DNA from 3 places in the Sphingomonas sp. T1 genome. Region 2 is predicted to be linked to each of the others. Evidence: riboswitches for the same ligand, from Rfam matches in the RefSeq annotation. Region 2 holds a riboswitch; each other region holds the start of a gene.
The links. A riboswitch is a leader RNA that binds a small molecule or an ion and turns the genes downstream of it on or off. The one in region 2 is predicted to bind cobalamin.
Positions count from the first base shown of each region.

Region 1 (3,274 bases), 1.0 Mb from region 2:
CATTGGCGCCGATGCGATAGCGCTGCGTGTCCGAATAGGAGAACAGCCGACCCTGCAGCATCCGGTCCGGCGACGCCTCGATCCCCGGCACGAGGTTGGCCGGTGCGAACGCCGACTGCTCGGTATAGTCGAAGAAGTTGGTCGGCACCTTGTTGAGCGTCATCTCGCCGATCTTGCGGAACGGCACGCCCAGCCATTCCTTGGTGTCGTCGAACGGATTATAGTCGAGCTTGGCGAACGCCGACGCCGACATCGTCTGCACCATCAGGTCCCAGACGGGGAAGTTGCCCTTGCCGATCTCGCCATAGAGGTCGTCGGTCAGGTAGTTCCAGGTCGCGGTCGCCACCTGCGCGCCGTTCAGGTTGCGCACGCCCTGGCGGCTGATCCAGCGGAACTTGGCAAACACCGTTTCGCCCTTGGCATTGACCAGCTTGAAGGCATGGACGCCGTTGCCGTCCATCGTCCGGTAGGATGCCGGCGTACCGAGGTTCGAATAGACATGCGCGAGCATGTTGGTCGCCTCGGGCGTGGCCGAGAAGAAGTCGAAGAAGCGATTGGGGTCCTGCTTGTTCGTCACAGGCGAGGGCTTGAGCGCGTGGATCATGTCCGGGAACTGGATCGCGTCGCGGATGAAGAAGATCGGCAGGTTGTTGCCGACCAGATCCCAATTGCCCTGATCGGTATAGAATTTGGTCGCAAAGCCGCGCGGATCCCGCATGCCCTCTGGGCTGCCCGAGGGGTGGATCACGGTCGAGAAGCGGACAAACACCGGCGTCTGCTTGCCGGGCATGAACAGCGATGCGTCGGTGATGCTCGAAATGTCCGCGGTCGCGGTGAACACGCCGTGGGCACCGGTTCCGCGGGCATGGACGACGCGCTCGGGCATGCGCTCACGGTCGAAGCGTGCGAGCTTCTCGATCAGCGTCGTGTCCTCGAGCAGGACGGGGCCAAGGTCGCCCGCCGCCTTCGAGTGGCGGTTCTCGCCGATCGGCGCACCATTGTCGCGGGTCATCTGCGGCGCGGCGACACTGGCTGAATCACCCTTGGCTTCGACCGTGCCGGCCACACCGGCCTGCGCCAGCGCGGGCTTGCCGGCGCTGGACGGTGCCGCCGCGGTCGTCATGCGGGTTTCCGCCTGCGTCTCGGCCGGCGCCACCGTCTGCGCGGCGACCGGCTGGATCATGGCACCAGCCGATGCCGCAGCCAGCAGCATCGCCGTCACGGCCTGACGGCTCTTCACGTTCTTCATCTCGATCCCTTAATCCTGCATGCCATCAGCGTGGCATCCCCGCACAGAGCGCGCGGCACCGCCGCCTCCTGATCGAGGACGCGCATCGCGCCAAACGGAGCTTCTGGATCACAGCAATCGAGCGGGACGATCGAGCCGCCATCGTGCCGCTCGCCGGACGATTGCCGAACGATCCTGACCGGGATAGACCGGGGCCGCTGACCTGTTCGATCCGAGCAGGGCGGCATGATCGCGTCGGTGCCCTGAAAGGGGCTTAATAGGGAACGCGGTGAGGGTGGTTCGCCACCTGAAGCCGAGGCTGTCCCTGCAACTGTAAGCGGCGAGCGCGATGCATTTCGCTTCTTCCTGCAAAGGAAGGAGCAGCCACTGGGCCAGACGTTTCGTCATGAGGGCCTGGGAAGGCCGTGCATCGTGTGATGACCCGTGAGCCAGGAGACCTGCCGGCGTCTGGTCGCTCTTGCCTGGCCCAGGGGGTGGCCGCGGCACGGTACTCCGTCGAGCGACGACGTGTGCGGTGGGGACCGCACGGGCATGCGTGCCGGTCGCAATCGCGTCCGGCTGGCGCGGATGTCGGCCGTTCGCGGGAGGTCCCTGCCGGGTTCGCCAGACGCCCGGGGGATTACCGTAATGCCGTTCCTATTGTCCCGCCTCGCGCTCGCGGGGGCTATTCTGTCGCCTGTCTTCGCAGCACCGCTCGACGCGCAGTCCGCGCCGGATCCCGAGACCAAAGACATCCTGGTCGTCGGACAGCATGCCCAGGACACGCTCACCACGCCGAATGGGACCGGCAGCCGCCTGGGCCTCACGCCGCTCGAGACTCCCGCGACGCTCTCGGTCATCGACGGCGCCATGATCCGCGCGCGAGGCGACCTGTCCGTGATCGATGCGACGAGTCGCGCACCGGGCATCAGCAACGTGGGCAATCCCGGCAATGGCGGCACCGCACTCTCGGCGCGGGGCTTCAGCGGTCAGGGATCCGTGCTCCAGCTCATCGACGGCATCAGGCTGTTCCCGGCGGCCGGCACGATCACCTTTCCGACCGATCCGTGGATGGTCGAGCGGATCGACATCCTGAGCGGCCCGGCCTCCGTGCTCTACGGCCAGGGCGCACTGGGCGGCGCGGTGAATGTCCTGATGCGCAAACCCGATACGCAGCGGACGCACGTGGAGGGCGAGATCGGCTATGGGTCGCAGGACAGCTTGCATGTCGCGGCGGGCGCAGGGGGGCCGATCACCGAGCGCCTCTCCTACCGTATCGACGGCAGCTATCGTCGGTCCGACGGCTATGTCGATCGTGGCCAGTCACGCAGCCATGCCGTGTCGGGCACGCTGCGCTGGGCACCGACCGACACGCTCGTCGTCACCGCGCGTGACGATTATGGCGACCAGAAGCCGATGCGCTATTTCGGCACGCCGCTGATCGACGGTCGGCTCGACGACCGCATCCGGGAGCGCAACTACAACACACGCGACGGCGTCATCCGCTACCGGGACAACCGCACCAGCCTGCAGGTCGACTGGACGCCGAGCGATGTGGTCACCGTCAGCAACCAGGCCTATCGCCTCAGCTCCAAACGCTCCTGGCTCAATCTCGAAACCTATTGCTGGGTCGCCGCAGACGGGGTCTGCGCCAACGGCAGTGGCAACACCGGCACACCCGGTGGCATCCTGCGTACCGACATGACCGGCATCGTCCATGATCAGACGCAGTGGGGCGACCAGGGCAGCGTGACGTTCAGGACGGGCATCGCCGATGGCGTCGGCAACGACTTGGTCATGGGCTTCGATGTCAACCTTATCAAACTGACATATTCCCACAATTTCGGGTCTGACCCGCAGGTTTCGGAGGTCGATCCCTTCGCGTTCGATCCCGGTCTGATCATCGACACGCAAGGCATCGCACCGCGCTATCGCACGCGCACGACCGAATATGCGGTCTTCGCCGAGGACCGGCTGAAGCTCGGAACGCACGTCTCGATCGTCGGTGGCGTCCGCTTCGAGCGCGACACGATCCGCCGCTGGTCG
Region 1 is NZ_LR733875.1:1,428,691-1,431,964, forward strand. It holds gene GV027_RS06435 (catalase) at 1-1,249, opposite strand, end outside; cobalamin riboswitch at 1,468-1,708, shown strand; gene GV027_RS06440 (TonB-dependent receptor) at 1,877-3,274, shown strand, end outside.
Region 1: it holds a riboswitch for cobalamin, as region 2 does, so the genes downstream of both, GV027_RS06440 (TonB-dependent receptor) here and GV027_RS01715 (TonB-dependent receptor plug domain-containing protein) in region 2, are expected to answer to the same signal.

Region 2 (3,274 bases):
CGTGACGCTGGAGGCGATGAAGATGGAGCATTCGCTCATCGCGCCGTTCGACGGGACGGTCGCCGAACTGGCCGCGATCGAAGGCGGGCAGGTGAACGATGGCATGGTGCTCGCGCGTATCGAGAAGGATGACTGATGGCCGGCCGCTATTTCGACCAATGGGCGGTTGGCGACCGGATCGTCCATGAGATCCGCCGCACCGTCACGGAGACGGACAACCTCCTGTTTTCGACGATGACGCACAATACGCAGCCGCTGCACCTCGATGCGGAGGCGGCGAAGGCGAGCGAATTCGGCCAGATCCTCGTCAACGGCACCTTCACCTTCGCGCTGATGGTCGGATTGTCGGTGGGGGACACGACGCTCGGGACGCTCGTCGCCAATCTCGGTTATGACAAGCTCGTGCATCCGAAACCCGTCTTCATCGGCGACACGATGCGCGCCGAGACCGAGGTCGCCGAGCTTAAGCCCAGCCGGTCACGCCCGAACGCCGGGATCGTCACATTCATGCACCAGCTGATCAACCAGCGTGACGAGATCGTCTGTCGGTGCCTCCGCTCGGCACTGCTGCTGCGGACGCCGGCATGAGGTTGCGCTCGCTGCTGTTCGTGCCCGCAGACCGGCCCGAGCGTTTTGCGAAGGCCGCAGCGAGCGGGGCCGATGCCATCATCCTCGATCTGGAGGACTCGGTCGCGCTCTCCCGCAAGGCCGTTGCCCGCGAGGCGGTCCGGGCCGCGTTGCAGGACCACACCGACGTCGTGCGGATAGTCCGGATCAATCCCGTCGACTCCGGGTGGCTGGACGACGATCTCGCTGCCGCGAGGGGCGCCGATGCGATCATGCTGCCCAAGGCGACCGGACCCGCGACCGTCCTCGCGCTGGTCGAGGCTTATGGCGATGACTGTCCGCCGATCCTACCGATCGCGACCGAAGTGCCCGCCGCGATCTTCACACTGGGCGAATATGCGCGGGTCGGCGACCGGTTATGTGGCCTGACTTGGGGCGCCGAGGACCTGCCCGCGGCGATCGGCGCAGCGACCAGTCGGGAGGACGACGGGTCCTATACCGAACCCTATAAGCTCGTCCGATCGCTGCTGCTGTTCGGCGCGCATGCGGCGGACGTCGCGGCGATCGAGACGGTCTATCCCGCAATCGCGGACATTGACGGGTTGGCAGCCTATGCCGCGCGTGGCAGCCGCGACGGCTTTACCGGCATGATGGCGATCCACCCGTCGCAGGTCGCCACGATCAACGCCGCGTTCACGCCGGATGCGGCGACCATTGCACATGCGCACGCCGTCGTCGCTGCGTTTGCAGCGGCTCCCGAGGCGGGCGCGCTGCAGCTTGATGGGCGGATGATCGATGCGCCGCACTTACGTCAGGCGCGGGCGATCCTCGCGCGACTCTAGGCCCATTGGCGGCAGGAATTTTCTGCGCTACCGTCGCCCTGCGAAACCGGTGAAGGCCGGGGTCGCAGATCGCGTCGGTGCCCCTCGGGGCTTCAAAGGGAATGCGGTGCGGGAGGCGGTCCTCCTCATGCCGCGGCTGTCCCTGCAACTGTAAGCGGTGAGTGCGGTGCGCATGTCCCTTCATCATGGGGGGGCGACCACTAGGCCTGAGCGTAAGCGCAGGGCTCGGGAAGGTCGCGTACCGGGCGTCGACCCGCGAGCCAGGAGACCTGCCGGCGCTCGGTCGCTCTTGCCATGGTCCAGGGGATGACCGCGGCACGGTACTCCGTCTGAGCGACGAACCATGCGGCGGGGGCCGCATCGGCGCGCGTGGCGGGTGCGGTTCGGCGTACACCCCAAGCGTTGCGCCGGCTGTCCGTGGCATCGGACGGCAGGCCCCGGCCGGTCGCTCGTGACGCCGGGGGTATCGTTTCATGACCAGAGTTTTCGTTTCGCTTGCGGCGCTCGCGACCGCCACGGCCTTTGCATCGCCGACCGCGGCCGAGCCCGATCCGGTTACTGCGGCGACGGGCGAGGCGGCAGCGGGCGCCGCCGAGCTGGTGATCACCGCATCGCGATCGGGGGACGCGGTTCCCGCCGATCAGCTCGGAGCGTCGGTGACGGTGCTCGACGCCGCCACGCTCGACCAGCGGCAGACCCGGATCGTGTCCGACGTGCTGCGCGACGTCCCCGGACTGGCGGTCAGCCGGACCGGCGCGGTCGGGGGGACGACGCAGGTCCGGATCCGCGGATCGGAGGGCAATCACGTGCTCGTGCTGATCGACGGGATCGAAGTGTCCGATCCCTATCAGGGCGAATATGACTTCGGCACGCTGATTGCCGACGAGGCGGCACGGGTCGAGGTGCTGCGCGGCCAGCAATCGGCGCTGTACGGGTCCGACGCGATCGGCGGCGTCATCCAGTATCTCACGCTCAGCGGCGCGGAGGCCCCGGGCGTATCGCTGCGGGCCGAGGGGGGATCGTTCGGCACGTTTTCGGGCGGCGCCCGGGTCGCGGGCGTGGCGGGCAATCTCGATTACGCGCTATCGAGCTCGACCTACCTCACCGACGGCACGCCGACCGCACGGGGCGGATCGCGCGACATCGGAGCGAAGAGCGTCGGCGCGACGGGCAAGCTCAACTGGTCGCCGACCGACACGCTGAAGGTCACGGGCGTCGGGCGCTATAGCTATACCGATGCCGACAGCAACGACACGGCATTGAGCGGCCCGCAGTTCGGCACGATCGTCGATACGCCAGGCGCGCGCAGCACGGTCGAGGCCTATTACGGGCTCGTCCGGGCCGAGTTGGCGCTGGCGGATGGCCGCTGGACGAATGCGCTCAGCGGCCAGTTTGCCGATACGACACGCCGGGCGCTGGTCGACGATGCCTTGAGCTTTGGCAACAAGGGACGGCGGTACAAGGGATCGTTCGAAAGCGCGTTCCGGTTCGGGACCGATCGCATCCGGCATCGGCTGACCGCCGCGGTCGATGTCGAGCGCGAGCAGTTCCAGACGCTTAGCGCGGCTCCTTCGGAGTTCGTCTTTACGGGACGGCGGCATACCGACAATGTCGGGCTCGTTGGCCAGTATGACGTCGTGATCGACGATGCGCTCGCGATCGGCGGATCGGTGCGGCGTGACGAGAATAATCGGTTCGATGACACCACCACCTATCGCGCGCAGGCGAGCTATCGCTTTGCGACCGGAACGCGGGTGCGCGGCGCCTACGGGACGGGCGTGAAGAATCCCGGCTATTTCGATCTCTTCGGTTATTCCGACGGTCGCTATATCGGCAACCCGAATCTCAAGCCGGAAAAGTCAAAG
Region 2 is NZ_LR733875.1:399,282-402,555, forward strand. It holds gene GV027_RS01700 (acetyl/propionyl/methylcrotonyl-CoA carboxylase subunit alpha) at 1-136, shown strand, start outside; gene GV027_RS01705 (MaoC family dehydratase) at 136-588, shown strand; gene GV027_RS01710 (HpcH/HpaI aldolase/citrate lyase family protein) at 585-1,409, shown strand; cobalamin riboswitch at 1,468-1,700, shown strand; gene GV027_RS01715 (TonB-dependent receptor plug domain-containing protein) at 1,883-3,274, shown strand, end outside.

Region 3 (3,274 bases), 3.0 Mb from region 2:
CCCCCGTCGCGGCGACGGCGACGCGCAGCCGGCGGCCAACCGACAAGGCGCCGTGCCCGCCGGTCGCAGCGACCGCGATGCGGGCGGGCGTCAGCCGGTCGCCGGCCGCGATCAGCCGCGTGCCGGTCGCGAAGTCGAGCCCCTTGCGGCGTGTGTTGCGTCCCTCGAAGGCGGGGCCTTCGCCGTCGAGCATCAGCCCGTCGCCGTCGCGCGCCGCCTCCTCCTGGACGAGCACAGTGTCGGCGCCCGCCGGCATCGCCGCGCCAGTGAAAATCCGCGTAGCCTGTCCCGCGCTGACCAAGCGGGCGAAGGGGCGGCCGGCGGCGCTTTCGCCGATGACCGTCCACGGCCCGGGCAGATCGGCGTAGCGGATCGCATAGCCGTCCATCGCCGAGAGGTCGGTCGCGGGCTGGGTGCGGCGGGCGAGAATGTCCTCCGCCGCCCAGCGACCCATCGCGGAGCGCAGCGGCACGGTTTCGGCCGGCACGCGCGATGCCATGGCGAAGAGGCGGGACTGGGCTTCGGCGACGGGGACGAGAGGGCGCATGCGGGCTCCGTTCAGCGGGGCGATGAAGGTCTGCGCTGCTCGCACGAATGCCGCGGGGCGGAAAGCGGGCAACGCCGCGACCGGCAGGACACCGGTCGGTTACGCGATCAACGTACGAGGTACGGCAGACGTTGCGGTGAGATGGGACGACATGTCCGGCGTTGCGCCGCACGCAAATCCTGTCGTCAGCGCGGGCAAAACGCGCTAGCCCTGTGGCGCAGGTCCGACGCAAGCCGGATCCGCACAGATCGCGTCGGTGCCCTTCGGGGCTTGAATGGGAATGCGGTGCGGGGTTCGCCCCAAGACCGCAGCTGTCCCTGCAACTGTAAGCGGCGAGCGACACGCACGCGCCCCCTGCGACGGGGGCAGCCACTGGGCCGATGGCCTGGGAAGGTGTGCGTCGAGCCTTGACCCGCGAGCCAGGAGACCTGCCGGCGTCTGGTCGCTCTTGTCCCGGTCCAGGGGGTGGCCGAGGCACGGTGAACGCCGTCTGAGCGACGACCATGCGGCGGGGGCCGCATCGGCGACGCATGCCGGCCGCTCATGGCGTCCGGTCGGCGCGCGTCCCGGTCGTTCGCGGCAGGCCCCCGTCCTCGTCGGACGCCGGGGATGTGCTAATGACCAAGATCATGACCGGGCGGACCGCCGGGCGTTCGACGCGACACCGGATCGGCTGGATGTTCGCGATGCTGGTTGCGGCCAACATCGCCGCCTGGGGATGGGCGTTCGCGCTGTTCCAGGCGCAGCCGCTGATGCTGGGCACCGCGATGCTCGCCTGGGGGCTGGGGCTGCGCCACGCGGTCGATGCGGATCATATCGCGGCGATCGACAATGTGACGCGCAAGCTGATGCAGGACGGGCAGCGGCCGATCGGGGTCGGCTTCTGGTTCGCGATCGGCCATTCGGGGATCGTCCTGATCGCCGCGGTCGCCATCGCGCTGACCGCGAGCGCTCTGTCACAGTTCGAGGCGTTCAAGCAGGCGGGCGGGGTGATCGCGACACTGATCTCCGCGCTGTTCCTGTTCACGATCGCGGCAATGAACCTGATCATCCTGCGATCGGTGTGGCGGACCTTCGGCCATGTCCGCGGCGGGGGGCGCTATGTCGAGGAGGATCTCGACCTGCTGCTCGGCAATCGCGGGCTGCTCGCGCGGCTGTTCCGGCCGATGTTCCGGCTGGTGACGCGCAGCTGGCACATGGCGCCGCTCGGGTTCCTGTTCGGGCTGGGGTTCGACACTGCGACCGAAGTCGCGATCCTCGGCCTGTCGGCGAGCCAGGCGGCGGACGGGTTGTCGATCGGTACGGTGCTGGTGCTGCCCGTGCTGTTCGCGACGGGCATGGCGCTGGTCGACAGTGCCGACGGGGTGGTGATGCTCGGCGCGTATGAATGGGCGTTCGTGAAGCCGATCCGCAAGCTCTATTACAACATCACGATCACGCTGATCTCGGCGATCGTCGCGATCGCGATCGGCGGGATCGAAACGCTCGCGCTGCTGGCGTCGAAGCTGGGCCTCAGCGGGGGCGTGTGGGACGTCGCTTCGGCGCTGGGCGAGAATTTCAACGGGCTGGGCTTTGCGATAATCGCGCTGTTCGTGGCGTGCTGGGTGCTGAGTTTTGCGATCTACCGGTGGAAGCGGTTCGACGAGATCGAGGTAGTGCGGGGCTAACAAACAGCGTCGTCATCCCGGGCTCGACCCGGCACCCAGAGCCAGGCACCGCATTTTGTTTGGCTCTGGGTCCTGACTTTCGTCGGGATGACGGAGGTCAGGTGCATTGGCACAACCGCCAAACTCCTCTAAACCCAACCGCGAGGTTTGGTTCTACCGAACCTCGACAGATCGCGCCGGTGCCCTTCGGGGCTTGAATGGGAATGCGGTGCGGGAGGTTTGCCTCCCAATGCCGCGGCTGTCCCTGCAACTGTAAGCGGTGAGCGAGACGCACAGGCCCCCGATGCGGGGGCAGCCACTGGGTCACGGGACCTGGGAAGGCGTGCATCGAGCTTCGACCCGCGAGCCAGGAGACCTGCCAGCGTCATGGTCGCTCTTGCCTTGATCCAGGGGATGGTCGCGGCACGGTACTCCGTCTGAGCGACGAACGCGTGCGGCCGTCTTGGTCGCGCGCGCGTGTGGCTGCGGATGTGCGTCCGTCCGTGGCTGTCGTTCCGACGCCCGGAGAGTATCGCATGACCGAACCCCAGCCGACCCTGGCCAAGATTCCCGTCACCATCGTCACCGGATTCCTCGGCGCGGGCAAGACCACGCTGATCAGCCACCTGATCCGGAATGCCGGTGGCCGGCGGCTCGCGGTGATCGTCAACGAATTCGGCACGCTCGGCATCGACGGCGACATATTGAAGGGCTGCGCGATCCCCGATTGCCCGGCCGAGAACGTCGTCGAGCTCGCCAATGGCTGCATCTGCTGCACCGTCGCTGACGATTTCATCCCGACCGTCGAGACTTTGCTCGCGCTCGACCCGCGGCCCGACCATATCCTGATCGAGACATCGGGGCTCGCCCTGCCCAAGCCGTTGCTGAAGGCGTTCGACTGGCCCGCGATCCGGTCGAAGATCACGGTCGACGGGGTGATCGCGCTGGCCGATGCGGAAGCGGTCGCCGCGGGGCGGTTCGCGCCCGACCTCGCCGCGATCGAGGCGCAGCGTCGCGCGGATCCGAGCGTCGATCACGAGACGCCGCTCGCCGAGGTGTTCGAGGACCAGCTCGCCTGTGC
Region 3 is NZ_LR733875.1:3,404,291-3,407,564, forward strand. It holds gene GV027_RS15535 (molybdopterin molybdotransferase MoeA) at 1-547, opposite strand, end outside; cobalamin riboswitch at 785-997, shown strand; gene GV027_RS15540 (HoxN/HupN/NixA family nickel/cobalt transporter) at 1,177-2,214, shown strand; cobalamin riboswitch at 2,375-2,591, shown strand; gene cobW (cobalamin biosynthesis protein CobW) at 2,730-3,274, shown strand, end outside.
Region 3: it holds a riboswitch for cobalamin, as region 2 does, so the genes downstream of both, GV027_RS15540 (HoxN/HupN/NixA family nickel/cobalt transporter) here and GV027_RS01715 (TonB-dependent receptor plug domain-containing protein) in region 2, are expected to answer to the same signal.